DNA from 3 places in the Microaerobacter geothermalis genome. Region 2 is predicted to be linked to each of the others. Evidence: a T-box and tRNA genes for the amino acid it is inferred to sense, from the RefSeq annotation. Region 2 holds a T-box; the other regions hold tRNA genes.

Region 1 (9,826 bases), on a different contig from region 2:
ATTTGATTTTGTTTGATATTGATGGGGTTCTTCTTAGTGAGGAGAGATATTTTGATGCCTCTGCGTTAACGGTTTGGGAACTGTTGTTTCATGAACATTACCTGGGGTTGCCCGGACCATTTACTCCCTCTCCTGATCATGATCTGATTAGGCAGGTTCGGAGCCGCATGTTTCATGATGATGAAATTCTGTCATTTATGAAAAGCAGGGGAATTAACTCCAACTGGGATATGGTTTATTTAACTTTTTCCCATCAATTGATTCTGCTGCTGGCTGAGTATTCCAAGGTGGATAAGCGATTTGTCGAAAATATTTTAACCCGGCAAATTGGTGTGGATGAGATTCTAATGATCGCACAAAAAGTAAAGGATCTGGGATACCAGCCTGATTTTTCACGATTTGTGGCCGATTTTTCAAAAGGGGATGCACAAAAACAGGAATTGCTTCTTTATTTAAATACGATTGCCCATGAGAAAATCGGAGTAGACACATCCATTTTCTCAAGAAACAGCAGGTTGTGGAATGTTTGCCAGGAAACGTTTCAGGAATGGTATTTAGGGGATCAATTAATTGCCAAATCCATCGGCAGAGAAGCGAGAACAAAGGGGAAAAGAGGATTTTTGAAGGAAGAGATTCCTATTGTTCCTCCTGAAGAAATGAGGGAAGTCTTTTCTCGATTAAAGGAGATGGGATGTTCTTTAGGAATTGGAACTGGACGTCCCACGATTGAAACCATGGTCCCCCTGGGGGAGCTGGAACTTCTTGATTTTTTTGAAAGAGAACGAATCGTAACTGCCTCGGATGTATTGGATGCTGAAAAGGCTCATCCCGAACACGCCCCTTTGGCAAAGCCCCAGCCATTTTGCTATGTCAAGGGAATCTTTACGAAAAATATGCCGGATGATGAGGTGTTGAAACAATCCCTGCCGTTACGGGATGGCTCCAATATTTTAATCGTGGGGGATTCCGTGGCAGATTATATGGCTGCCCGGGCGATTGGCGCCCATTTTGCGGCCACATTAACCGGTTTATCCGGCAAGAAAGCAAGGGAAACCTTTGAAAAATTACATGCTGATTATATTTTGGAGGATATGAGGGATATCATTTCTGTGATCAGTTAAAGTGATGCTGAGAACGATGTTTGTTCGGGGGGAGTCTTGATACACGGAGAGGAGTCTTGATCTATGGAAAAGAAGAAATGGATTTTTTTATTCCTAGCTTTTGCCATGATGGTTGTTCTTTCCGGATGTGGCAAGGAGAATAACACCCAAGCCAAAACGGCTTCAGTTCCCGGTATTGAAGAACAGATCACGGAAATGACTCAAACCTTATTCCATGTAACCGATCAGTATCGGAATGTGGATTTTTCATCCTATGCCACCTCTTTATACTTGGCCAAAACGAATTCGTCCTATCAGGAAAATCTGAAGCTCTCCAAAACAATGGATGAGAATGATGAGATAAAAGCAACAAATATACAGATTAAAGAGATCCTTTTGAATGGGGATACAGCTACAGTTTATTTGGATGTGTCACTTGAAAAGAGGATAAACGGAACCACCAACAGAGACAAAAAGGAATGGCGAATATTGGTTGAAAAAGAGGGGGACCTTTGGAAACTGGCTTCTGAGCGGATGGAGACTACTAAAGCCTTTGCTGAAGCGGAGGACTCCAATATGATTGAACAACCGCTGAAAGAAGGGGGGTCTCCTTTGCCGATCGGAGACGGAAGCACTATAAGCATCGATGATTTGTTCGATCAAATGAGAATTGAGTATCAACCTCCGAAGGAACCTGAGCCATCCATGGCTCCGTCAATAACCAAGCAGTCATCTGAGCAGAAGACGGTTGTTAAAGCGACGGTGGCACCTGCTGCCAAACCGGTGGACGAACCAATGGTGAAACCTGTTGATCAGCCAACCCAAAAACCAGAGGAGACCCCAACGTTGAAACTGGCAGATCAACAAACGATAAACCCGGAGAACCCAGCTTCCACTCAACCAGATCAGAGCCAGCAGGAGAATGTTCATTTTTCTCTTTCTTTTTCAGGTGTCTCTTTAGGGGAAAGTCAGGAAGATGTGGCAAAGAAACTGGGTAAGCCGGATGAAGTAAACCAAGGTAGTGGTGTTACCTGGAAATATCGTGGGAAGGCGGACATTTATTTCTATCAGGACAAAGTAGAGGAAATTACCATTTATAAACAGGGAAAAAAGAGTGATAAGGAACTGGTTGTTACCTATAATGGGAAAAATTTAAATACATCCTCCGTCAATCAATTGGTTGAATGGATAGGGAATCCATTATCAGGAAATTTAAATTCAGATGTATTGGATTATGGAAACTTGGTTATTCGGCAGAGTGGAGGGAAAATCAATTATTTTGAAGTGTATGACATGGGTAAATCCCAGACCGTTCAAACCAGAGAGGGGCTTAAGACCGGCCAATCTATTCAGTCAGCTGTAAAGCTTTATGGCATTCCCAATAAAGAGGTCATCGGCAGATCTGTGAACGGTGAACCGAACACATTCGTTACCTATTTATTTAAGAATGGAATGATGATTATTCAGGCCGATAAAAACGGGAAAATTTTGGCATTCTATATGAAACCTGGTCCATAGTATCAAAACGAGATTCACCACATTCACTTCTCTCTCATATGATAAAGTGATTTGTCATATGAGGGAGTGAGGATCATACACAAGGTTGTAAGATTTGAAAAGGATCAAGACTTTCAATATTTTTGCAAGGCTTTGAAAAAACGGCAGGTAAAAGATTGCAAAATTTTGCCCCGATTAAAAGTTGTTTCAATACCGGTGGAGTATGTTCATACCCTTGAAACCAGATGGAAGGTTTCAACCCGTTACGGGATTCAAATGGAAGATAATATTCAATTTTCTACCCATCAGCGTGATTTTATTCCTTGGGGAATACGAAGAATTGGTGCTCCAAATGTTTGGGGAATCAGCCAAGGGAATCGGGTTAAGGTGGCGGTAATTGATACCGGTATTGATGCTAACCATCCTGATTTAAAGGATCGGGTGAAGGAGAGCGTTTCCTTCGTTTCCGGCTCTGGGGACCAAAACGGCCATGGAACCCATGTGGCTGGAACCATCGGTGCCTCGTTAAATCATTTGGGTATTGCAGGTGCTGCTCCAGAAGTGGAATTATATGCCGTAAAGAGCTTTCAAAGTGATGGTTCCGCTTTTCTCTCAGATATACTTGAGGGGATCGAGTGGTCCATTCAACACAACATGCAGGTGATGAATATGAGCTTTGGGACTCCTGATCCAAGCAATATTTTGGAGTTCGGGGTAGCTGAAGCAAGAAACGCTGGAATTATCTTGGTTGCTTCTGCCGGGAATTCCGGCGGGGATGCGGAGTATCCCGCCAAATATCCAGGAGTCATTGGTATCGGTGCAACGACGAAATCCAATCAAATTGCTTCCTTTAGCAGCAGAGGAGAAGGTGTGAATTTTTACGCCCCCGGTGTGTCGATCTTGTCGACATGGTTGGATGGTACCTATCGGAATTTAAGTGGAACTTCCATGTCTTGTGCCCATGTTACGGGTGCCGTTGCTCTTCTTAAAGGATATAATTCTTCCTATACACTATCGCAGATCCTGAACTTGTTGGAAAAAGGGAGCAGTCCGCTAAAAGGTGGCGGGTTCCTTGTCGATTTAACCCGTTTGAAATCTGGATGAATTTGAAAAATGGGTAGAATCGGATTTCCGGTTCCAGAGGAAACGCTCCTTACTTTTTCCGTTTTTTTGGTGTATACCGGGCATTTTGAGTACAAATTAACGATTCTCATCAGCTACCTTGGAACCATCTCTGCGGGGACTACCGCTTATTTTGCTGGAATTTCAAAACTTTCCTATCCCCGATTTGCAGCTTATGCCTATTTAGGTGGATTGGTTTGGTTTATTTACTTTTGTAACCCTTGGAAAAATCCTGGGGGAGAATCTTCAGTTTTTATCAGTTAAGAAAAAAAGGATCATCCCGTTAAGGTCTACATGAAATTTGTAGGCTTCTTGCTTTATATAGAATATAGACGGAACTGAAGAATTTATTAAGGACAGCCTTAAAAGAAAAACAAAAGAATTTTTGGCTGGAAATTGATAGGGGTCTTTTCTGTGAGAAAATTTATAATTATTATATTATCAGCGGTTGCGTTTGCTATTATTTACTTTGAATTGCCTTCCTCAGTTCCTTATGAGGCAAAAATGACCATCGCCATTACCACAGGTGCCATTATCCTATGGGTATTTGAGCCTATCCCTTTTTCTTTGACGGCGATATTGGTTCTATTTCTTCTTCCTGTTACGGGTTCGGTTTCTTTTGAAACGGCACTCTCGGGATTTGCTTCGCCAGCCATATTCTTAATTGTAGCTGGAATGATGTTAGCCAAAGGGGTAGAATCTACTTCCCTGGGGGAAAGACTTGCCTATTTTCTTCTCTATCATTTAGGGCACAAAAAAGGTGGGGTATTGGCAGGGATTATTTTGGTCCCGCAGTTGATGGCATTTTTTATCCCTGCCGCTGCTGTCCGGACGACGATGGTTCTTCCCATTACTTTTTCTATTGTTTCTATCCTTGGTTTAACCCGAGAAAATCCCATGACTAAACAATTGATGCTGGGACTTACATACGGAGCAACGATAAGTGGAACCGCTATTATCCCGGCTGCCATTGGAAATGTAATCACCGTGGAGTTGATCAATTATTATTTAGGGAAACAGGTCACTTATTTGGATTGGCTGATTATTGGATTTCCATTGTGGTTATTTATGATTCCCATTACTTGGTATGTATTATACAAATCGTTTCCTGTAGAATCTGACTCTTTTCCAGATATGAGAGAAAAAATCGGAGATTTGATTAAGGAGATGGGTCCATTAAACAAGAATGAAATGAAGGCCATCTTCATATTGGTTTTTGTCTTTTTATTATGGACCATGGAATCCATTCACGGTTGGCCTCCTGCGATCCCTGCTCTGATGGGAGCCGTGTTAATGGGACTTCCCAAAATTGGCATTGTCAATTGGAATGAGATGTTGGAAGTGAAATTTGGCACACTTCTGTTATTGGCGATTACCCTGTCATTGGGGAAAGCCCTCTATGAAACGGGTGCGGTTGATAGTATCTCCAATTGGGTAAAAACTGATGTTACATTATTTTTATTTTCTTCTCCAGCAATCTCAGTCCTGACAGTGTCGGTATTCACCCAGTTCCTGCACAAGGTCACATCCAATGTTTCAACCGCTGTGTTGACGGTTGTACCGATAGTTCTGGCCATTGGTGCTCAAGTCGGTGCACCTGTAATGTTATTGGGTGTTGTAGCAGGGATTACTTCCTTGTTCGGCTTCTTATTTGTTGTGGAAACCATCCCTGGAGTGATTGTTTGCGGGACCGGTTTTTTATCACAAAAGGATTTTTTCAAGCCAGGGGTTTGGTTAACCCTTGCAAGTATTATCGTGACCTATCTTTTAGCCATTACTTGGTGGAATTGGCTTGGTTATGTATAATAGATTTGAATAGGAATCAATTGGATAGACTGATGCCCAAAAAAGGAGTGAAGTTTGATGTTGTCTGAATTAAAACCACCCTCTCGAATATTGATGGGACCGGGACCTAGTGATGTTCATCCACATGTACTAAAGGCTATGGCTACTCCTTTGGTAGGTCATTTAGATCCTTCATTTTTGGAGATCATGAATGAAACTATGCAGTTGATGAGGATTGTTTTTGAAACGGAAAATCGATTGACCGTCGCTATGTCAGGGACGGGAAGTGCTGGAATGGAAACGGTTTTTGTAAACCTGGTGGAGCCAGGAGATAAAGTAATGATTGGCGTGAATGGATTGTTTGGAACCCGTATGGTGGATGTTGCAGAGCGTTGTGGAGCGGAAGTGGTCCAGGTAAAAGGGGAATGGGGGGATATCATATATCCTGAACAGATCGAGGAGGCCCTAAAAGCTCATCCCGATACAGTCATTGTAGCAGTCGTCCATGCAGAAACATCCACTGGAGTTCTGCAACCATTACAGGAGATTGCGGATATTGTCCATCAATATGGGGCATTACTGCTGGTTGATGCGGTAACTTCATTGGGTGGAATTCATGTTTCCATAGATAAAGTGGGAATCGATGCCTGTTACAGCGGAACACAAAAGTGTATCAGTGCGCCTCCTGGATTGTCTCCTGTTACATTCAATGAACGTGCCCTTGAAAAAATGGCAAGGAGAAAAAGCAAGGTACAAAGTTGGTATTTAGATCTTTCTATGATCCAAAATTATTGGGGCAAAGAACGGTTTTATCATCATACGGCTCCAATTTCTATGGTATATGCTTTAAGGGAAGCTCTAAGAATCATTGTTAACGATGGATTGGAAGAAACCATCGAACGCCATTGGAGATATGGAAAAATCCTGCAAAATGGAATAGAGGCCATGGGGTTAAAACTTCACGTAGAGGAAGGAAAGAGACTGCCTGAACTGACATCCATCGTGATTCCTGAAGGCGTAGATGATTTGGCTGTCCGTAAAAATTTGTTGAATCAATATGGCATTGAAATCGGCGGAGGATTGGGAGAGTTAAAAGGAAAGATTTGGAGAGTAGGATTGATGGGATATTCCTGTCAGCTCCGCAATGTGGTTTTATTCTTGTCTGCCTTTGAAGAGGTTCTTCGCGAACAAGGATACAAGGCTCCCAAGGGCGTGATTGAATCCGTGGTTCGGCCCGATAATCTTATGTTTACAAACTGACTCCTGCATCATACTGCCCATACTTTTTGAGGGATTGAAAAAAGGTGACCATTAGGTCACCTTTTTGCTGCGTCAAGGTGCTTCAATATTCTTTATATACCGAAAATATATAACCTTCTTCCTTCCATGATCAATGGTTCCGTCCTTTACTTCAAAAATCATGGCATCCCGAATAATGGATTGGATCACACCACTATCTGAAGTGAGTTCATCATCTCCATTAATGTATGAAATTCGAAGCAATCCTTTGTGTCCAATTAATTTTTCAATCGTTTCTTTCGTGTACATGGGGAACTCTCCTTTATCTGTTTTATACGGATTATTTCCCTTGGTCGTTAAAATGTTTTTCCATTAATTTCCTTTCTTTCTTTTTTCGGTATAATCCTAAAAGAATGTATACCAGAAAAAAGCTAAAAATAGCCACAATGAATCCGTTGATGGCACTTCCTAAGATAAGGGCAACTCCCTTTTCCTTAAGCAGAGCTAATCCTGAAACTTCGGTCATCTCTTTGGTGACCTTATCTCCAATTAATATCATTCCTGTATTTAAGTTAAAGTATAGAAAGAGAGGAATAATAAATTTTCCGATGATAAATCCGATAATGGATGCCGGCAGATTCCCTTTGAACAATCGAACCAATGGATACAATAGAATAACGGCAACACCCAAGGTAGGCAAGGTAATAAACTCAATGAAGATGCCGATGGCAAATCCTCGCGCAACAATGGCTGGAGCCCCTTTCGTACGCAATAATTTGAGATATTGTAAGCGTAAACTTCTTAGAATTTTTTTTAGCATGTAATAGCTCCTATGATTTTCTCATATTGTACCGTTTCTTTTTTAATTATAGCGAAGTCTTGTCCAATTGTATAATATTCTTTCCTTTTTTTCGGGAAAGAAAAATTTTCACAGACGAAATTCATTTCTATAGAAGTGGAACTGGATTCCAAAAAATTCTATTGACTAATTTATAACGGTTATGATAAATTATGTCTTGTGCTATCAGCGGCATCATCATTGTGGCGGCGTAGCTCAGCTGGCTAGAGCGTACGGTTCATACCCGTGAGGTCGGGGGTTCGATTCCCTCCGCCGCTACCATGGTTCCATCAAGAATTTCTTTTTCTTGACTTTTTTTACATGATGGATAAAATGATATTACACACCTATACATGCGGACGTGGCGGAATCGGCAGACGCGCTAGATTCAGGTTCTAGTGGTGGCAACACCGTGGGGGTTCAAGTCCCTTCGTCCGCACCAATCTGCGGAAGTGGCTCAGGGGTAGAGCATCGCCTTGCCAAGGCGAGGGTCGCGGGTTCGAATCCCGTCTTCCGCTCCATCATTGAATAAACATCCCCGGAATTAAGTCAAGGGGATTCGAAACCAGCCTGGAACAGGCGGAGGGGACGTCGAAGTCGGGCGCGAAGCGAGCGTATCCCGTCTTCCGCTCCATCATTGAATAAATAGGATAATATATTTAATACTGAAATCGGCTATGTGGCCGATTTTTTCTATTTAAGCCTCCTACATCATTCAGTCAGTGACAAATGAATCATTTGAAATTGAAGGGGATCAAATGATATAATGATTTCTAACTGTCTGAATAGAGGAGGAAAAGAAATGAATCAGCTATTGCAGGGGAAAAATTTTTTGATCATGGGAGTGGCGAATAAAAGAAGTATTGCATGGGGGATTGCTCAATCTTTGAGTAAGGCAGGAGCCACCTTAGCTTTTACATATCAGGGGGAACGTCTTGAACAAAATGTAAGGGAATTGGCGGAGACCTTGCCTCAAGAGGAAGTAATACTTATTCCATGTGATGTTACCAAAGATGAGGATATTCAGAATGCCTTTTCAACCCTTCGCGAAAAAGTAGGTGTACTTCATGGGATTGCCCATTGTATTGCTTTTGCCAAGACTGAAGAATTGGAGGGAGAATTTTTACAAACCTCCAGAGATGGTTATGCCTTGGCACAGGATATTAGTGCCTATTCTCTGGTTGCCGTTGCCAGAGAAGCCAAGCCGCTCATGACTGAGGGAGGCAGCATTGTCACACTCACCTATTTGGGTGGAGAACGTGTCGTCCCCAATTACAATGTAATGGGAGTGGCCAAGGCTGCCTTAGATATGAACGTCAAGTATTTGGCAAATGATCTGGGGCCCCACAATATTCGTGTCAACGCTATTTCCGCCGGCCCGATAAGGACCTTGGCGGCGAAGGGAGTACGCAACTTTAACAGTATTCTAAAAGTCATTGAGGAAAAAGCACCCCTTCGCAGAACGGTTGATCAAAGTGAAGTTGGGGATACCGCTCTTTTCTTGTTTAGCCATCTATCCAGGGGAATTACTGGTGAAATTATTCATGTTGATGCCGGTTACAATATTCTTGGCAATTAAGATTGACAGATCAAATAACCACAATGGTGGTTTGCTTCTTGCTTCAATTGTCTAAATAAGTAGCGATTTCGGCAATTTTATGCTCTGCTGCTTCTCTAATAGAGTGGGGTATATGGAAATGAGAAATACGCTTTTTTACATGACCCTTTGATTCTATACTGGGTTGACCAATTTTTACCGGTTGCTTTTCTAAGGATTCAATGGAGAGGCTGGAGGAAATAACCTTAGTGGGTATTCGCAATTGGTAGGTAATATTTGTTGATACATCGGTGATTTTTAGTGAATATGTGGGAGACATGCTCTCTCCATTTTTTTTAAACCCTCTTTCTGATAATGTGCGATCTACCACTGAAAACGGTTTTGTCTTTCCGGCAAGTAAAGAACGGCCAATTTGCATAAAATAAATCAATCCTCCCTTTTCATATTCAGATTACATATTTACACTTTATGTTTTACTAGGCATGGTTTATAACTTTTATACCTAATTCACTTTCGCTATCATTTTGCGATCTATAGAGATGAACGAAGGGATTATGATGGGGGTGTTTTTATGTGGGCTGATTTACACACGCATACGACTGCTTCTGATGGAAAATGCTCTCCTTCAGATAATATTATTCGGGCAAAGAAGAAGGGATTACAGGCAATTGCCATTACTGACCATGA
Region 2 (9,826 bases):
ACTCCATTTTGATTAGATCATCAAGGGGAGCATCAGCATATAATCGGTATTCAATTCCTTTGATTACTGCGATTCCTTTTGCCTTGTTAATTTCTACTACCTTGAACAAGATATCATGACCATAGGATTTGCGGGCGACGATATCCCCGATATGAATCATAAAAACCACCCTCCTTCCTGCTCTACATATGTATGCCAGAGCCCAAAGAAGGGTGATTCGTCTATCCATTGCTCAAGATTATTTTATCATCTTTTGTTCAGCAAAACGGTTACTTATTGCAGCAAATTCATCGATGGATAATGTTTCTGCCCTTCTACCGCCATTAATAGATAAAGAGTCAAGAATCGCTTTAACTTGTTCTTTTTGTCCCCTTAAATGGAGATTATTTAACAGGTTATTCATTAAGGTTTTTCTCCTATGAGCAAAGGAACCTCTAATGACCCGAAAAAATAAAGGCTCATCGATTACCTCAACAGCCGGTTTTTCACGTAGGGTAAGTTTGATAATCGCAGACTCCACTTTGGGCTGGGGAACAAATACAGATTTGGGTACGGTCATTTCATAAGAAGGAACCGTGTAATACTGGATGGCAATGCTTAGGGAACCATAGTCCTTGGAACCTGGTTTAGCTGTCATCCGGTCAGCCACTTCTTTTTGGATCATCACCACAATATGTTCCAAAGGAAGCCTATCCTGTAATAGTTTCATCAGAATTGGAGTGGTCACATAATAAGGAAGATTGGCAACCACACTGATTTTTTGATATGGAGATAAGTATCGGTGAATTTCTTGAATAAGATTTGCAGCCAAAATATCCTGATGAATGATCACCACATTGGAGTACGGCTGAAGGGTATCTTTGAGGATTTCAATTAACCGTTGATCCAACTCAAAGGCAAGTACTTTTCCACTGCTCTGAGCCAGTTGTTCAGTTAAAGCCCCAATGCCCGGCCCTATCTCAATAACCCCTTTATCTTTCGTTAATTCTGCTTTTTTCACAATATTTTTTAATATATTAATGTCAACCAAAAAATTCTGACCCAAGCTTTTTTTAAATTGAAAGCCATACTTTTTCAAAATCTCAGTGGTCCGGCTGGGCGTTGCAATCTCCTTCATTTTCTTTCCTCCGCTGCCGACGTATAGGCTGATAAAAATTCATCCCTTGAGATGCCAAAAACCCTTAATCGCTTAAAAAATTGCTGTCCATTTCCATACCCGATCCCCAGCTTATCCCCCAAAACCATTCGCATTTCCTTTGAGCCTTTACCGCCCGTCAACCCAAATGAAACCATCTCATCCCAAGTAATCGGAGACTTAAACCTATCATCCGCCTCTGTCCGCACCTTTAGCAAAGCTTCCTTAATCGCTTCGGGAGAAGCATTTTCAACTCCAATATCCCCATTTTCTAATGCTTCAATCCTTGGGAGGAAGGCATGCTTACATCCTTCAACCCTCTCGCTCAGTACACGGCGAATTCTCTCCCCCGCATAATCGGGGTCGGTGAATATGATGATTCCCCTTCTTTCCTGAACCAACTTCAGCTTCTGTATCAGTTCTTCTGTTATGGCTAAACCGCCAGTTTCTATCGTATCGGCTTCAACAGCCCTTGTTACCGCAATGGTGTCATTTTTTCCTTCAACAACAATCACTTCTTTGATCATGCTTCACCTGATATGAAATATTTTTTTTGCATTTTCCATGGTTACCTTAGCCAACTCCTCATATTCAACACCCTTTAATTGTGCCATCCCTTCCGCCACATACTTGACATAAGCAGTTTCATTTCTTTTTCCCCGATAAGGTTCCGGAGTTAGATACGGACAGTCTGTTTCTATCAAAAGCCGGTCCAAGGGAATTTCTTTTACCACTTCTTTCAGTTTTCTCGCATTTTTAAATGTGATCGGACCGCCGAAAGAAATGTAAAAATTCATATCCATGCACATTTTGGCAATTTCCCAGCTTCCCGAGAAGCAGTGCATAATTCCCCCCACTTCATATGCTTTTTCTTCCTTCAAGATATCAACGATATCCTGATGGGCATCCCGGTTGTGAATTACAATTGGCTTTTTTACTTCCTTTGCTAAAGCAATTTGCTTCCTAAAGACTTCTTTTTGGATATCTTGAGGGGAGTAGTCCCAATAATAATCGAGACCAATCTCCCCAACAGCAACCACTTTATCATGAGTCATCAAATTTCGTAACCAATCAAGATCTTCTTCATTCATTTCTTTTGCTTCCGTCGGATGCCACCCCAGTGCGGCATAGATAAATGGAAAGGTTTCAGCCAATTCCAAGCAGGAAGGAATGGTCTCCCGGTTATATCCGATATTCACAATATAACGAACTCCATTATCAAGGGCCCTTTGAATCACCTCATCCCGATCGTCGTTAAATTTCTCGTCATTTAAATGGGCATGAGTATCAAATAGCAATATCTGTTCATCCTTTCTATTCTACTTTACTATGGCTCCATTTGGCATGGAATTAGGTACGGTAACCAGGGTTAATTGATCCCCTTCACTGGCAGCTAGAATCATTCCGTTTGAGTCTACCCCTCTTAAAACCACAGGTTTCAAATTGGTGACACAAACAACCTTTTTACCTAGCAATTCTTCCGGTTTATAAAACTTTGCAATCCCTGATACCACTTGCCTTTTTTCGTAACCTAAATCCAGTTGAAGCTTCAATAATTTATCTGTTTTAGGTACCGGTTCAGCCTGTAATACTTGGGCCACCCTTAATTCTACCTTTGAAAAATCGTCAATATTAATTTGTGATTTCATTTCTTTTTTTTCCAAAGCCTCTTTCTTTTTTTTGTTCTCCTCCGCTCTCTTTCTGGCCTCAGCCGTTGAAGCGTCAATCACCTTCATTTCCTCTTCTACATCCAATCGCGGGAAAAGGGCCTCGCCTCTGATCATTTTATTTCCTGCCGGGAGCAAACCCCATTGGCGAGCAGAATCCCACCGGGTGATTTCGGCCAGGTTCTCTATCCCCAGCTGACTCCAAATTTTCCTTGGAGCTTTTGTCATGAAGGGCTGCAGGAGAATGGAAATAATGCGAATTCCTTCAGCCAAGTGATATAAGACGGTCCCTAAACGGTCACGATTTTTCTCATCTTTGGCCAATACCCAAGGCATCGTTTCATCAATGTATTTATTGCATCTGCTGATAAATTGCCAAAGATGGGACAATGCGGAACCAAATACCATTTGATCCATGTATTCCTCTACTTTGGCTGCAGTCTCCACCGCCATTTGGATAAGGGAATCATCATATTCTCCCCTCTGGCTGGGCTTTGGGATGATCCCTTCAAAATACTTTTCGACCATGGCAAAGGTTCTGCTGATTAAATTACCTAAATCATTGGCCAGGTCATAATTTAACCTCTGAATGAAGGCTTCCGGAGTAAATACTCCGTCTTGTCCAAAGGGAATTTCCCTTAATAGAAAATAGCGAATGCTGTCTGACCCGTATCGGTCAATCAAGAATTTGGGATCGATCACATTTCCCTTTGATTTTGACATTTTTCCGTCCGGCATAAGCAGCCATCCATGACCAAATACCTTTTTCGGCAGTGGCAAATCCAATGCCATCAGAATAATAGGCCAATAAATCGTATGGAATCGAAGAATATCCTTTCCAATCATATGAACATCAGCAGGCCAATATTTTTTAAATTTACTGTTATCATCTGACATATAACCAAGGGCGGTAATATAGTTGGCTAAAGCATCTATCCATACATAAATCACATGATCAGGATCATTGGGAACCTTGATTCCCCATTCAAAAGTCGTACGGGATACACATAAATCTTCCAAACCTGGCTTCAAAAAATTGTTGACCATTTCATTTCGTCTCGATTCAGGCTGGATAAAATCAGGGTGACTTTCAATATGTTTTAGAAGCCTGTCCTGATATTTAGACATCTTGAAGAAATAGCTTTTCTCTTTTACCAAGTTTACATCCCTTTCACAATCAGGGCATACAAATCTTTCTCCCTTTTTTGCCTGCCTTTCAGTCCAAAATGCCTCACAATCGACACAATAATACCCTTCATATTCTCCCAAGTAGATGTCTCCCTGATCAAGGAGCTTTTGGAAAATCTTCTGAACGGGAATTTTATGCCTTTCTTCCGTGGTTCTGATAAAATCATCATAGGAAATATCCAACTTGTTCCAAAGATCCTTGATCCAATCCACCACCGGATCAATAAATTCCAATGGATCTTTTCCTTCCATAGCAGCTCTTCTTTGCAATTTTTGCCCATGTTCATCGGTCCCTGTCAGATAAAAAACATCAAATCCTCTTAACCTCTTATACCGTGCCATGGCATCACAGGCTATGGTTGTATAGGCATTTCCGATATGCAGTGTATTGCTTGGATAATAGATAGGGGTTGTAATATAAAATGTCCGTTTACTCACAATCATTCTCCTTTCCTTTTAAGCTCTCATTTTTTCAAAATGTGTCACTTATACCACAGAAGCGGAACTAAATTCTTTTAGTTCCAACCATATATAAAAATCCCCCGTCCCATATTGGGACGAGGGAATATTCCCACGTGGTACCACCCAAATTCCCTGTTATCTTACAATAACAGGCTCTGCCAGCAAAAGACTGCCCCTGTAACGCAGGGTTACGTTCCCTCCTAAATTCAATCAATCCCGTTTTCAAACTCCTTATTGAAAGAAATTCGAAGGCAATTCTCTGGGACCATCTTCATCTTATCCCACTTATACCGGCTTTCAGCTTCCACCGGCTCTCTGCAATAAGGGTCAAAGACTACTCTTCCCTTCATCGATTCGTTTATCATATTGTTTGAATATCTTAGCCAAAAATATACATAATTCATCGGTCTCTGTCAAGGGAAGGAAAAAATCACCCTAACTTATTGGAGACTTAGAAAAGTATTGACTAGAATGGGAAAGGTTGGTATTATGAGAATGAGAAAAATTTGTCGAATTTTGACGACATTTGTAATCATATGTTAAAAATGATGATCTTGAGAGGAGATGGATGTAAAATGATGAAATCAACCGGGATTGTTCGCAAAGTGGACGAGCTAGGAAGAGTGGTGATCCCCATTGAATTAAGGAGAACCTTAGGAATTGGGGAAAAAGATGCCCTTGAAATTTATGTGGATGGGGAACGTATTATCTTAAAGAAGTATGAACCAGCCTGCATCTTCTGTGGAAACGCAGATAAGGTCACCCATTTTAAAGGCAAGGTAGTCTGCTCCGACTGTTTGGCTGAGATCCCAGAACCTGTGAAATAAGCTGCTATTCTTACAGCCAACTTCCAATCATCCCCCTGTTTGTTACCAGGGGGATGAATTCATTTTACCGGGGGATAATATGATCCATTTGATGAAAATGGTTGTACACTTCTCTTTTCGGAAGGCCCCGGTCCAAAGCCGTTTGTTTAATGGCCTCATTTTTTCGAAGCCCTTGCTGAATATAATGATTGACATGATCATGTACGGATAAACCAATCCACCAATCTTCAGACTGAGATCCAGATGAAACCGATGGATTCAATCGATGAATTGACGGATACCCCTCTAATATAATGGTAAATTCCCCCCGGTGCTCTCCATCTAGAAACCATTGATCCAATTCTTCCAAATTGCCGCGAATAAACTCTTCATATTTTTTGGTTAATTCCCGGCATATGGAGATTTTCCTGGAACCAAATACTTTTCTCATGGTTTGTAAAGTTTTTTTGATTCGATGGGGACCTTCATAAAATATTAATGTCATAGGATATTCTTTAAGCCCTTCAAAAAACTGAACTTTTTCTTTTTCATGGCGAGGAGGGAAACCAAAAAATGCAAAGGATTGGGTGGATAATCCGGAGGCAATCAATCCGGTGAGGGCTGCATTGGCTCCTGGAACGGGAATGACATGAAACCCTTCTTCTAGACATTGGACCACCAAATCTGCTCCTGGATCCGATATTGCAGGCATTCCAGCATCTGAGACCAGTGCGATTATTTTCCCTTCACGCAGGTATTGAATGAACTGGGACCCCTTTTGTCTTTTATTATGTTCATGGTAGCTGGAAAGAGGCTTGTCAATGGCAAAGTGATTCAAAAGCTTCAGGGTTTGTCTTGTGTCTTCAGCAGCAATCATATCCGCTTCCCGCAACACCTGTACGGCCCGATAGGTCATATCATCGAGATTGCCAATGGGAGTGGACACAAGATATAAAACTCCTTTTCCATCAAGGGCTTGATAGCTTCTCTGAATAAACATGATTATCCTCCGTAATATATTTTCATTAACTCGCTTGTGTATTCTCCATTCTCCTCATATACCACCATCGGCGGAAGAAGTCTGACCTCCACTCCTCCATCCTTGATCCCTTCAACCAAAATCATATTGGCAGCCTCATCTATTCTGGGATGAACAAATCGAATTCTTTTCGGTTCTATCCGATATTTTCTCATAAAATACAGCAAGTCAACCATGCGGGAAGGTCGATGGACCAATGCTACCTTCCCTCCTGATTTCACCAGTTTGCTGCAAGCAATGATCACTTCCTCCAAATTGCAATAAATTTCATGTCTGGCAATGGCAAGATGGGAGTTTACATTCTGATCCCCTGTTCCTTTGGATAGATAGGGAGGGTTGCAGGTAACGACATCATATCCCCCCTGTTCCAAAAACAGATGGGCTTCCTTTATGTCCCCATGTATCATATGAATCTGCTGGTCTAAATGATTCATGGCAATACTTCGCAATGCCATATCCACAATTCGTGGTTGAAGCTCAACCCCGGTGATCTGGGCCTTTGTTCTGGTGCTTAACAAAAGGGGAATCACTCCATTACCGGAGCATAAATCAACAATTTTTCCTTTAACCGGAACAGAAACAAAATGAGAAAGCAAAACCGCATCCATGGAAAAACAAAAAACATTTTTGCTTTGAATAATCTTAAGATCATTTGTTAACAAATCGTCAATTCGCTCATCCTCGTATAGGGTTAGTTGATCGGCCATATTTCCTCCAATTGTGAATAAGTATACAAACGAAATTAAAGAATTCACTAAGGACAGCCTTCGAGTTCGTGCTAAAGTAATTTCCCACATCTACAGATAAAAAAGGGTCCCTATGGACCCATTTACTTATTTAGAAATGACAGACAGAAAAGACAGTCGCCCTCAGTCCTCAAACTTCCATAGTGAACATGGCAAATATGAAATCCTTCATAATAAAGCCGGGCCAGATTATCATAGCCTTCCCCTACCACATGATTTCTCTGCCCGTTTTCTTCTTTTTTCTGATTTTCCTGCTCCTTATTCGCCATCATATCACGCAAATTCTGGTTCTCCAGGGATAGACTTTTGTTTTCTTCCAATAACGCAACCACATGCTGTTTTAATATCTTCACTTCCCGGTAAAGTCTACCCAACTGCTCCTCCATTTCGGCTACCTGTGTATATATGTCGCTTTTATCCACAAGCTCCACCCCAATTTCACAGTTAGTCCATAGTTACAACATCTTCTAATGGAAATTCAATCATTTTTTGATCGTCCATGAATTCAACTTGAACCAACCGCTCTAAAATATTTAATCCGATCACTTTCCCCTCACCTTTTGGCGTAAACACCTTCTGTCCAATATCCGGTAAAACTTCTCTGGCACTTTCATAATTTTCACTTTCATATTTCAGACAACACATCAAACGTCCGCAAAGACCGGAAATTTTCGTCGGGTTTAGAGAGAGGTTTTGATCTTTGGCCATTTTGATAGAAACGGGTTCAAAATCCCCCAGAAAGCTTGAACAACAGAGAATTCGTCCACAGGGACCTATTCCTCCCAGCATTTTGGCCTCATCCCTTACCCCAATCTGCCTTAATTCGATACGGGTTCTAAACACCGCTGCCAAATCCTTGACCAATTCGCGAAAATCAACCCGGCCATCGGCAGTAAAATAAAAGATAATTTTATTCCGGTCAAAAGTATACTCTACATCAACAAGCTTCATATCAAGCTGATGTTCCTCAATCTTTTTCATGCAAATCTGAAAAGCTTCCTTGGCTTCTTCTTTATTTTGCATAACCAGTGACGCATCCTCTTCTGTTGCAATTCGCATCACCTTTTTAAGAGGGAGAACCACGTCATCCTCTGAAACTTCCTTCTTACCAATCACGATCTTTCCGTATTCAATTCCCCTTGTCGTTTCAACAATCACATGCTGATCCTTTTCAACCGGCCAGTCTCCCGGATCAAAATAATAGATCTTACCCGCTTTTTTAAAGCGGACTCCTACTACTTGATACAATGCGATCACTCCTTAGATGAATAACCACTTGTTCCAGAATAAGTTGAGGATTTGCATAGGATGAGAGTTTCTTTTTTGCTTCCAGTATTTTCTCCATCCCGTTGATCCCATCATCTATCTCCATTTTACTTCCTTGTCTTTTAATAGATTCTTGTTGTTCTACAAATATAGACGGACCTTCTGCATGGTTAATTTTCATAAATATTAAATCCCGCCACCATAACAAAAAAATATCCAAAAATAATTGCAGATTCTCCTTAAACTCATCATTGACGGAAAATTGTTGCTGTATCGTAAAAAAGGCTTGGTTGGGCCTAAAAAGAATCTCTTCTGACAATTGTATCACTAGGTTCTTCAACCGTGCAAATAATTCTGATTGGCATAATTGTCTGGCTTCATCCAAATCTGCCGTAATATGGGCAGAAAGTCGGGCCAATTCTGGATGGAATCCTTCATCCATGAGATATCCGGCCAATAACTTCGGTGATGGGGTAGAAAAGGTAACGATCTGGCAACGGGATCGAATCGTAGGTAAGATTGCATGTTCGTTTTCACTAAGGAGTACTGCTACAACACCGGAAGTCGGTTCCTCCAAGAACTTAAGCAAACTGTTAGCTGCCTGAAGGGTCAAGAATTCCGCTTGATGAATGATATAAATTTTCCTTTGGGATTCTGTACTCCGATAGGAAGATTTCCTCTGCAGCTCCCTCATTTGTTCAATTTTAAGGGACCTCCCCTCTGGTACTACCTCAAAAACATCAGGATGATTTCCATTTTCTATCCTTCTGCAATTTCTGCATTGATCACAGGGGTTTAATGAATCATTCTCACAAAACAAAGCTTTTGCTAATTCTATTGCAATTTTTCTTTTTCCTGTGCCCCGGGCACCGGTGAATAAATAAGCATGGGTAATTCTTTTATTTTTTAAACTGCGCTGCAACATTGAAACTGCCCGATTTTGCCCTTGAATCTTATCCCAAGACACATGTCATCATCCTTATCAAATATATAAATTAAGCAGCAAACCCTTAATATCGCCAATTCGTTCCAATAAATCAATTCCTTTTTTCTCCTTGGCCAACACTTCCTCGGTCAGTTGAAGAAGTTGTTCATCTATCTTCTTAATGGTTGTAAACATCTTCCCCCTGCCCCGAAGGTCCCAACCCTGTTCTTTTTTAAGGAATAATCCGGAGTTTACGGCATCTTTTACAAATTTTTTAACCAAGCTTTTATATATCATCAGATCTTTTACTGTTCTGCTATTGGCCAAAATCTTCCCCTGACTTTCAATATTCTTTAACAATTGATCCAACCCGGCTCTTTCCATGTGTTCCTTCTGCTGATTTAGTTCATGAATAAAGGAACTTTTCTGCGTACCTGCTTTTTTTCCTTCTGGTCCAATCAATGATTCTGTAATGGATCGGATTCCATCACCGATTTTCATGGATCATCACACCCTAAAATTGAGCAAACTGCTCAATAGGTAATATAAATACCGTGGCCCCACCAACCTGAACTTCCACAGGATAAGGAAT
Region 3 (9,826 bases), on a different contig from region 2:
TCTTCAAATACATCCAACCCTGCAGCCCAAATCGTTCCGTTTTTCAGCGCTTCATACAGTGCCTGCTCATTGACAATTCCGCCCCGTGCGGTGTTAATCAGAACCGCCGTTTTCTTCATCAAGGAAAGCTCTTTTTCACCGATTAAATTGCGGGTTTCAGGAGTATAGGGTGTCATCACACAGACAAAGTCTGATTCTTTCAAAAGAGTTTGCAAATCTGCATATTCTAAATCAAACGTCTGCTCGGCTTCCAGCTTGCGGTTCCGGTTATGGTAAAGAACCTTCATATCAAAACCCTTTGCCCTTTTGGCTACAGCTTCCCCTATTCTCCCCATCCCAATAATCCCCAAAGTTGCACCATATACATCTTGTCCCGTAAGCAACATTGGAGACCATGTTTTCCATTTTCCGCTCCGTAAATAGTCAGTTGATTCTACTATTCTGCGGGCAGTCGCCATTAATAGAGCAAAAGTAAGATCTGCAGTCGTTTCCGTTAATACTCCCGGTGTATTGGTAACCATAATCCCCCGTCTTGTTGCGGCATCAACATCAATATTGTTATACCCAACAGCCATATTGCTAATTACTTTCAGGTTTTTTGCCCTACTGATTAGAGATTCGTCTATCGATTCGGTGAGGAGACAGAATAATCCGTCTGCCTCAATAATCTCCTCCTCCAATACTTGCCTCGGAACAGGAACATCTTCTTCTCCCCACATCCTTACTTCACAAAGCTGGCCGATTTTTTCTACCACTTCTTTTGGTATTCGCCTGGTAATGTAAACTTTTGGCTTCAAAGTGACGTACCACCTTTCCATGGTTTCGCTACTCGTTCCATGATTCCAGTCTTATTTTACCATAAAGCTATCATATATTAAGATACTACTCCAAAATTCTCCGCAATTCCTGCCCTGATTCGGGGCTTGATCCACCGGCATCGTACCCGAATCTAGTATATCAGTCAAAGTTGGTGATAATACGCCTGATTTGATCCATACTAAGAAATATCAAAAAGGAGTTGTTGATCCATTGAGTGTGGTTGTGAAGCCTCTCCAGCGAGTAAACGGCAGAAATATCATTCATTTACAAGGGCTTGATACAAAGGTTATTGCTGACTTAACCAGTGATGATGTTATCACAAATGAAGATGATTCTTTATTACACCAAGCTAGTAATTGGTCAGTTACAATCTCTCCTGAGGAAACATATCATGCTGGACCAATCATTTCCTTTCCCAGGTTATATCTTACATTTATTGGTGAAAAAGAAACCTTAGAAAAGGTAATTGGTAAATTGGATTCCCGCACATTGCCCCTAATGACCAAGCTGTTTCATATTCCATGGATTCAACACTTGTTTTGAACTTCCCTTCTTTTACCTCAACCTCTTTTTTACATGCGACAGGACAAGCATGACAAGTTGGGTCTGAAACCAAAAGCTCCTTTCGATATGCTTCACCACTTATCTCATCAGCAAGCTCATAATGTGATTGCTTTGCATTATATGCCGGAAGTCCTCCAACCTCGTTTAGTACATTCATTAGAACATTCGTACCATAAACCGATAGTCCACCTTTTTTGGGTGCTGTAATAACGCCTTCCATAATCATTTTCAAAGCAGTTTGTCTTGCCTTTTTATGCTCTTCCCCTTGCTCTGGTTTTAGAGCATTTTTGGTTGAACCTCTAATTACAATAGCCTTTAGATTTTTGCTCCCAGCAACAGCTCCTGTTCCTCCTCGACCGGCTGCCCTATCATCCTCGTTTAGAATAGCGGAAAACTTAACAAGATTTTCCCCGGCCTGTCCAATTGCTATTACACTTAGATCCTTTTCACCGTAACGTTCTCTCATGATTTGGACTACTTCATGAATACCCTTGCCCCAGATATCGCTAGCCTCGCGAATTTCCACTTGACCATTTTCAACAAATAAGTAAATTGGCCGGTCAGCCTTCCCTTTGATTACGAAGCCATCAAATCCAGCCCAACGGATTCTAGATGCAGCCCATCCGCCCATATGTGAATTTGTTATTGTTCCAGTTAAGGGGGATTTTGTAACAACAGCAAGTCTATTTCCCATTGTTACCTGTGTTCCTGTAATCGGCCCAGTCATGATTGCCAACATATTTTCTGCATCTAATGGATTAACCTTAGGACCGTTGTCAAAGACGTATTTATTGCCTATACCCCTTGCACCGATGTATTTTTCTTTAATATCTTCTCCAATTTCCTTATACTCAATTTTCTCTTCAGATAAATCAATCCATGCAACCTTATCCTGATAACCAGGAAGCTTCAACTTAATTCCTCCAATCATTTTTCTAATAGAAAATGCTTTTTTGTACACTTTTCAGGAATTATTCATATTTTGGTTTAAACTATAAAATAAATACATTTTATTTACTCTACTTTCGAAGCTTAGTTTTGCAAACAAACCCTTAATGTAGTTGGGCAAACCGGACATCCATTCTTGTACTTGACTCATCATGACAGACTGTTTCCGTTTCGGTTGAATATCGATCTGATTCTATTCAACCTACAATTATTGAAAAGTGAGGTAATATCATGTCAAAAACAGCATTGATTACCGGAGCATCAAAATGAAATTGCCGAGAAATCCAATCTTTCACGCCCGGCTATTTCTCACCACTTAAAGGTACTGCGCGACGTCAGTTTGGTAAGTATAGAACAAAAAGGGACGCAGCGCTACTACTCCCTCGCTTTAAAAGAGGCTGTTTATATACTCAAGGAATTGGTCCGTACAGTAGAAACGACTTGTAAGCTTGGGGATTCCGACTGATATACGTTCTATGGTTTGGAATTATGGGAATGCCTATGCCTGATGAACTGGTTGTTATTATGGTGTGTGTAAAGTGTGTATATCTTGCTCGCAGATTTGCATTCGAGTAAATCTGTAGGAGTTACGATTCGTTCAATGGTTCCGTTGTTGATACAAACAATCCGATCCGCCAATGCTATGGCATCATTCTGATCGTGAGTAACAAAGATAGATGTGATGCCGGTCTCTTTTAAAATCTTCCGCAAGTCATCCCTGATTCTGACCTGAAGGTCAGCATCCAGATTGCTAAAGGGCTCATCAAACAGGAGCAAGGAAGGAGAAGGAGCAAGGGATCTGGCAAGAGCAACACGTTGCTGCTGACCACCGCTTAATTCGTGAGGGTAACGGTCTTTATACTCCTCCAGGTTGGTTAACGACAGCATTTCATCAAGACGCTGCTGCCTTTGTTTCCGGCTCCATTTCCTTAATCCGAATTTAATATTTTTGGCTACAGTCATATGAGGAAAAAGAGCATAATCTTGAAATACCATGCCAATACCTCTTTTTTCAGGCGGAGTGTAATGACGGTCGTCAATAAATACCCTTCCATTAACGACAATAGAGCCGGCGTCAGGGATTTCCAGTCCAGCTAGCAATCTCAGAATGGTACTCTTCCCGCTCCCGCTTTCACCAAGAATGCAAACAATTTCTCCCTTCGTCATATCTAATGTGAAATTTTTAATCGTCGTTTCTTTTGTGTTTTTATATTGGAATTGTAAGTTTTTAATTTGAACAAACATCAATCATGCTCCTTATCTAAAATTTTGTGAAAGGAAAAGATGCACGCACCACTTATCAAAATAATCAGCATTGATGCCAATGCAGCCTCGTTAACCATTTCATCATTGGCGTATTGAAATGCTTTCGTTGCTAATGTCGAAAAGTTAAAAGGTTGCAAAATCAAGGTCAGCGGAAGTTCCTTTAAAATATCAACAAAAACTAAAATAAATCCGCTAAAGATTGCTCCTTTCATCATAGGAAGATCAACCTTGAAAAAGGTTTCTGTAATAGGCACACCTAAAGTTCTTGAGGCCTCCGTAAAACGGTTGCCTATTTTCTCAAACCCTGCTTCGACGGAGTTATAACCTAACGCCAAAAAACGAATAATGTAAGCAGAAACAAGCATAAGCAGACTTGTGCTCAAAACGAAGACAGGGGTCAGATTAAAAGAAGCAGATATTGAGAAAATAATACGATCAATCGTTAAAAAAAGAGTGATTATGGCAATCGCAATGACAGCACCGGGGATAGAGTAACCAAGCACAGTGATTTTGGAGAACAGCTTTGCAATGAATCCCCCCTGCAGTCTGGTATAATTGGCAACTATCAATGCAATCAAGACAATCACAGAGGCAGCTGTCGTTGATACAAAAATCGAGTTCATAATTAAAGTGGTGAACTCTGGGCTAATGATCTTTTCAAACGTCATAAACATCCAAAACGTTAATTGTATAAAGGGAATCAGGAATGCAATACTGAAAATGCCGAAGCAATAAGCAAAAACCAGCCAGGCAGCAACACCTTTTACCGGTTGAGGTTGGATAGGCCTGATCTTTGATGTGGAGTAACTGTATCGCTTACGCCCACGCAGAATCTTTTCCAGGACCAAAATGATCATAACGATGGACATCAACGTACCAGCGAGCTTAAATGCGGAATCAAGATCTCCCATCCCAAACCAGGTCTGAAAAATAGCAGTACTTAATGTCTGAATCCCGTAATATTTTACAACACCATAATCGTTTAAAACTTCCAATATCACCAAGCTTGCGCCAGCAACAATGGCTGCCCTTGAAATAGGCAATACAACCCGGAAGAAAATTCCGAGGGGACTACCTCCCAGTAAACGAGCGTTCTCCAAAAACGATGCAGATTGATTGGACAAAAAGCTTTTCGTTATCGAATACACATATGGGAAGAGGAATATGGTAAATATAAATACTGTTCCTTGCATGGTCATGATATCGAAATATTTCTGATCCAACTGTATGTCAAACGAGTTTCGCAATGTAGACTGGATAATACCTGTATAGCTTAACATGCCTTGGTAAGTATAAGCACCGATATACGGGGGGATGGCTAGAGGCAGAATTAAACCCCATTTCAGGAAATTACGTAAAGGGAACTTGTAAACCGAGATAACCCATGCCAGACTGGTTCCAATCACAGAAGCCGCAATTCCTGTAAAGAGGATTAGAACAAGGGTATTATAAACGTAGTCCTTTAACAAGTAATCTTTAATGTGCTGCCAATTCTCATTCGGTTCAGAGAATACCTGCAAACCTATCATTAAATTAGGCAGCAGAATGATTAATATAATTAGAAAACTAAGAATAGCCCATATATTGAGCTGTAATTTTAATTGTTGTATCAGCCTCATCTTTCACACGACCTTAAATAATTTATCAACTTGTAATCCCGAATGAAAAGTAATGTAACCGTATCACCTTCCAGTGATACGGTAAGTCACTTTCTTAAAGAGGCCCTTGTTACTTCCAACCTACTTCATTAAATATTTTAATCGCCTGGGCATTGTTCACACCAAGTATGGTCAAATTAATATCCTGCGCTTTAAAGTCTCCCCACGACTTTAACAGATCGGAAGGAGGTACCGCTGGATTTACCGGATACTCATTATTACCTTCCGCAAATTGTCCCTGTGCCTGCACGCTGGATAAAAATTCAATGAACTTCACCGCGTTTTCTTTGTTTTTCGCATACCTTGTTACTCCGACACCGCTTATATTAATGTGGGTCCCATTGGTCTGCTGGTTCGGGAAGAAAACACCTACTTTTTCTGCGATCTTTACATCTTCGGGATTGGACGAATTTAATAATCTGGCATAATAATAGGTATTGACGATAGCAATATCTCCTTCGCCAGCCACGAGGGCCTTGATCTGGTCAGTATCGCCACCTTTAGGATTCCTTGCCATATTGGCAACGATTCCTTTCGCCCATTCTTTCGCTTTTTCCTCACCGTTTAACTCGATGAATGAAGCCAGCAACGATTGGTTGTAAATATTACTGGAAGAACGGACCAGGATCCTCCCCTTCCATTTCGGATCAGTCAAATTCTCATAAGTGGACAGCTCGGAAGGGCTCACACGGTCTTTGGCATAGGCGATAACACGTGCTCTTTTGGTTAAGCCAAACCACTGATTATCCACATCACGCAATTGTTCTGGTATATTTTCAGCCAATGTTTTGCTCTCTACAGCTTGCAATAATCCTCTTTCTTTCAGACGATACAAATTACCTGCATCCGCCGTCATAAATACGTCAGCTTCAGTGTTTGCTCCTTCACGGTCAAGGCGCTCCATCAACTCATCGCCTTTTCCTTGAACTACATTAACTTTGATACCAGTTTGCTCTGTAAAAATTTTATAAAGTTCCGCATCGGTATCGTAGTGTCTGCTAGTATACAGATTAACTACACCTTTATCTTCCGCTTGTTCATTGTTGCTAGTAGATTTGTTAGCTTGAGAAGACGATTCAGTGGTTTGCACACCTTCTGTGCCGGAGCATCCCGCCAAAACCAACAATGCTACTAAAAAGATGGCTCCCAAGAAGAGAAATTGTTTTTTCATGATATGTATCCCCCTTACGTTACAATAAGAGATTGTTCTCAACTACTAATTATAATGATAATCATTATCATGTAAAGAAACTTTTTTGCTTTACAGCTAAGAGTGTTAGTGATTTGTCACTTTTACCCTTCATCTGCAGAAAAAAAGTTGGAAAACTTAGATTGATAAATTGTAGGACTAGGCGATTTTTCCAAATAAGGATCGATACTGTCAGATGAGGAATCACTTGTGTACGAATTTGGAAAAGGGTATAGTATTTGTATCATTGTAACAATGAAAAATTTTCTAAAGGTTAGGAGACGCTGATGTTAAAGCTATTCGTCATTCTCGGCAGCTTAAATATGTTTTTGTCTGTGGCATTAGGAGCTTTTGGAGCCCATGGCCTGAAAGGGAAAATTTCTCCCGATTTGCTGGCTATTTATCAAACAGGCGTTCAATATCAAATGATTCATGCGATTGCCCTGATCTTTATTGCCATTTTATCTGACAGATTGGGGGCCATATCACTCATGAATTGGTCAGGATGGTTGTTTCAAATCGGAATTCTTTTATTTTCAGGAAGTTTGTATGCTTTAAGTATAAGCGGGATTAAGGTCCTAGGAGCAATTACTCCCTTCGGGGGAGTAGCCTTTTTACTTGGCTGGATTTTGCTTGCGTTAGCAGCCATCAGAGGGTGAGTACTCCTACGATCCCATAAACTAACTTCTGTTAAAACAGCATATCCAGCATGGGGAAGTCGACCTTGAAGGTTCTCCGCTACTCACTAAAATTATCCATTTATAAACAAATGGAGGAGTGGGAGAAATGCGAGTGCAAAAAATGGGGTAACAGTTTGGTAATTTGGCTGCCGAAGCCTTATGAGAAGCGATTTCGATAAAATAAGGAAGCGAACTGAAATTTGAGGTAAGAGATGATACCCTAATAATTGGCAGTGAAAGAGGGTCAACACATTCTCACATAAACGTAACAAAAAACCCTTGATTATCAAGGGTTTCAATCTCTTATGTATGGTGACTCGGACTGGGTTCGAACCAGCGACCCCCACCCTGTCAAGATGGTGCTCTCCCGGCTGAGCTACCGAGTCACATCTATTAATAGAAATGGTGGGCCCTACAGGACTCGAACCTGTGACCAATCGGTTATGAGCCGACCGCTCTGACCAACTGAGCTAAAGGCCCACAGAACATACAAAACAGTGTTAAAAGTTGAAGAATTTCATATATGGCGGAGCTGACGGGATACGCTCACTTCGTTCCCGACTTCGACGCCCCCTACGCCTCTTACGAGGCTGGTTTCGAATCCCTTTGATTAAAGGGCTACGAAGAATTTCATATATGGCGGAGCTGACGGGATTCGAACCCGCGATCTCCTGCGTGACAGGCAGGCATGTTAGGCCAACTACACCACAGCTCCACTTTGGTTGCGGGGGCAGGATTTGAACCTGCGACCTTCGGGTTATGAGCCCGACGAGCTACCGGACTGCTCCACCCCGCGTCATTACATGCTGAAATAAATGTTTTTTTCAGCGACAAGACTAAATATACACCATTTCACGAAAGAAATCAACCCCCTAATCGCAAGTTTCTGATTCCAATTATTTTATTCGTCAAAAATTCACTCGTGAATGATACATAGCTTTTTTCTCATGATTATACCTCAATCGTTCTACGGCACAAGTTAAAATTAACTAGAGGCTAATCACCACTTATCTCCCACCTTAGAAGTAGAAGTCATAGTGGCGATTAGCCATCGGATTAATGAATACTTAGACTATCCTACGTTCTTGTTTTTTTCATCAACCATTTCTATCCGTTGCTTTCTCTGTTCCAATTCCTGTTCCTGTTCATCCCTAAGACGATGGGCTAAGCGACTGGATGCTGAGGCTGCAATACTGGCGACCAAATCATCTAAAAAAGTATGAACTCCTTTTCCACTCTTCGTATCGAGACGTTTAATAACTCCAATCTTTTGTTTATCAAGGTGACCGAACGTGGTTACCGCAATACTTCCATAGCCAAATACGGAACCCAGTGCTAACGTTTCATCACAGCCAAATAATCCCTCATCACTTTCTACTAAAGACTGAAGTGGTTCAGATAACATCCCCTTTTCAGCAAGGACATCCAATTCTACTCCAACAAGAATGGCATGCTGCAATTCTCTCTTTTCCAAAACCGCTTCAACACTTTCTACGCAGGATTCCATCTTTAGATCTACGTTGTATGGTGCCTGCATCAGATATACCACTTCGGCAATATCTTCAACGGTAACCCCTCTATCTTTTAAACGCTTTAAACAAGCTTCTTTTACTTCTTTGCTGTGAACTTGTCTCATCATGATTTGAGTCCCCCTCGCCATTTACGGTATACTAACATCATATCATATTTATCGTAAAATGTGTCTGAATGATAAACTTTCGGCAGTATGCAAATGGTATGAGATTTGCTAAAATTTAGCTAAGAATCGTATTGGAGGGATTGGTTTGAAATACGGAATTGTGATTTTCCCTAATAAGAACGTACAAGATACGGCCAACTCATATCGCAAAAGATATGACAGCCATTATGCATTAATTCCCCCTCATCTAACATTAATTGAGGCTTTTGAGGCGGATGACCCTCAAATAAAGGAATTAACCCCATCAATAAAAAAAATAACAGAAAATACAAAGCCATTTATACTTCAGTTTCATAAGGTCAGCACCTTTCACCCTACAAATCCAGTCATTTATTTTGCAATAAAAGAAGAGACTGAGATCATTAAGCTTCATCAATCTCTTAGAAACGAAATAAAAATTCCCATACCAACTTCATATCGTTTTATTCCTCATCTAACCATTGGTCAAGACATGTCAACCTCTGAACTTCTCGATGTATATGGCAGATTACGAATGAACAAATTCAACCTGGAAACTTATGTGGACAGAATTCATTTGGTCTATCAGTTAGAAAATGAGACCTGGAGTGTATATCAAACTTTTTTATTAGGAGAAGTGGAATGAGAACGACAGATCAATTAACATTTAAAATCGCCCAAAACAAAGAAGATTGGCAAGACGCCCTTAAGGTGAGGAAAAAGGTGTTTATCGAGGAACAAAACGTACCTGAAGAGATTGAAATTGATCAATACGAAGAAATTTCCACCCATTTTATTGTCTACAATGAACAGTTGCAGCCCGTTGCAACTGCCCGATTTAGATCCTATGATGAAACAACGGCTAAAATCGAAAGGGTTGCCGTACTTCCTGAATTAAGGGGAACTGGTTTGGGCAGAGAACTGATGTTATTCTTGGAGAAAGCGGCAAAAGAGGCTGGATACACAAAGGCAAAATTAAACGCTCAACTTCACGCAGAACCCTTCTATAAAAAATTGGGATACTCTCAAATTAGCGAACTGTTTT

What was found. The T-box of region 2 lies ahead of metG (methionine--tRNA ligase). A T-box ahead of a tRNA ligase gene usually reads a tRNA of that ligase, here a tRNA-Met.
Region 1: it has a tRNA-Met gene. The T-box ahead of metG (methionine--tRNA ligase) is inferred to sense a tRNA for this amino acid. The anticodon was not compared.
Region 3: it has a tRNA-Met gene. The T-box ahead of metG (methionine--tRNA ligase) is inferred to sense a tRNA for this amino acid. The anticodon was not compared.

What each region holds. Positions count from the first base shown of each region.
Region 1 covers NZ_JAKIHL010000019.1:29,526-39,351, forward strand. Annotated here, with positions in the region: gene L1765_RS08705 (HAD family hydrolase) at 1-1,121, shown strand, start outside; gene L1765_RS08710 (hypothetical protein) at 1,185-2,618, shown strand; gene L1765_RS08715 (S8 family peptidase) at 2,751-3,701, shown strand; gene L1765_RS08720 (hypothetical protein) at 3,711-3,983, shown strand; gene L1765_RS08725 (SLC13 family permease) at 4,134-5,525, shown strand; gene L1765_RS08730 (pyridoxal-phosphate-dependent aminotransferase family protein) at 5,583-6,764, shown strand; gene L1765_RS08735 (hypothetical protein) at 6,837-7,052, opposite strand; gene L1765_RS08740 (DUF2062 domain-containing protein) at 7,084-7,563, opposite strand; tRNA gene L1765_RS08745 (tRNA-Met) at 7,787-7,863, shown strand; tRNA gene L1765_RS08750 (tRNA-Leu) at 7,937-8,023, shown strand; tRNA gene L1765_RS08755 (tRNA-Gly) at 8,028-8,102, shown strand; gene fabI (enoyl-ACP reductase FabI) at 8,384-9,160, shown strand; gene L1765_RS08765 (hypothetical protein) at 9,204-9,557, opposite strand; gene L1765_RS08770 (PHP domain-containing protein) at 9,711-9,826, shown strand, end outside.
Region 2 covers NZ_JAKIHL010000049.1:9,350-19,175, reverse strand. Annotated here, with positions in the region: gene yabG (sporulation peptidase YabG) at 1-160, opposite strand, end outside; gene rsmA (16S rRNA (adenine(1518)-N(6)/adenine(1519)-N(6))-dimethyltransferase RsmA) at 239-1,117, opposite strand; gene rnmV (ribonuclease M5) at 1,114-1,662, opposite strand; gene L1765_RS14445 (TatD family hydrolase) at 1,666-2,433, opposite strand; gene metG (methionine--tRNA ligase) at 2,455-4,434, opposite strand; T-box leader at 4,541-4,811, opposite strand; gene L1765_RS14435 (AbrB/MazE/SpoVT family DNA-binding domain-containing protein) at 5,028-5,279, shown strand; gene rsmI (16S rRNA (cytidine(1402)-2'-O)-methyltransferase) at 5,344-6,258, opposite strand; gene L1765_RS14425 (tRNA1(Val) (adenine(37)-N6)-methyltransferase) at 6,261-7,004, opposite strand; gene yabA (DNA replication initiation control protein YabA) at 7,127-7,465, opposite strand; gene L1765_RS14415 (PSP1 domain-containing protein) at 7,488-8,291, opposite strand; gene holB (DNA polymerase III subunit delta') at 8,263-9,276, opposite strand; gene L1765_RS14405 (YaaR family protein) at 9,292-9,735, opposite strand; gene L1765_RS14400 (cyclic-di-AMP receptor) at 9,749-9,826, opposite strand, start outside.
Region 3 covers NZ_JAKIHL010000019.1:40,114-49,939, reverse strand. Annotated here, with positions in the region: gene L1765_RS08840 (2-hydroxyacid dehydrogenase) at 1-797, opposite strand, end outside; gene L1765_RS08835 (aldehyde ferredoxin oxidoreductase N-terminal domain-containing protein) at 1,253-2,344, opposite strand; partial or broken gene L1765_RS08830 (ArsR family transcriptional regulator) at 2,597-2,797, shown strand; gene L1765_RS08825 (ABC transporter ATP-binding protein) at 2,806-3,576, opposite strand; gene L1765_RS08820 (ABC transporter permease) at 3,576-5,216, opposite strand; gene L1765_RS08815 (Fe(3+) ABC transporter substrate-binding protein) at 5,326-6,426, opposite strand; gene L1765_RS08810 (DUF423 domain-containing protein) at 6,732-7,103, shown strand; tRNA gene L1765_RS08805 (tRNA-Val) at 7,435-7,510, opposite strand; tRNA gene L1765_RS08800 (tRNA-Ile) at 7,528-7,604, opposite strand; tRNA gene L1765_RS08795 (tRNA-Asp) at 7,762-7,839, opposite strand; tRNA gene L1765_RS08790 (tRNA-Met) at 7,844-7,920, opposite strand; gene L1765_RS08785 (phosphatidylglycerophosphatase A family protein) at 8,197-8,763, opposite strand; gene L1765_RS08780 (2'-5' RNA ligase family protein) at 8,909-9,427, shown strand; gene L1765_RS08775 (GNAT family N-acetyltransferase) at 9,424-9,826, shown strand, end outside.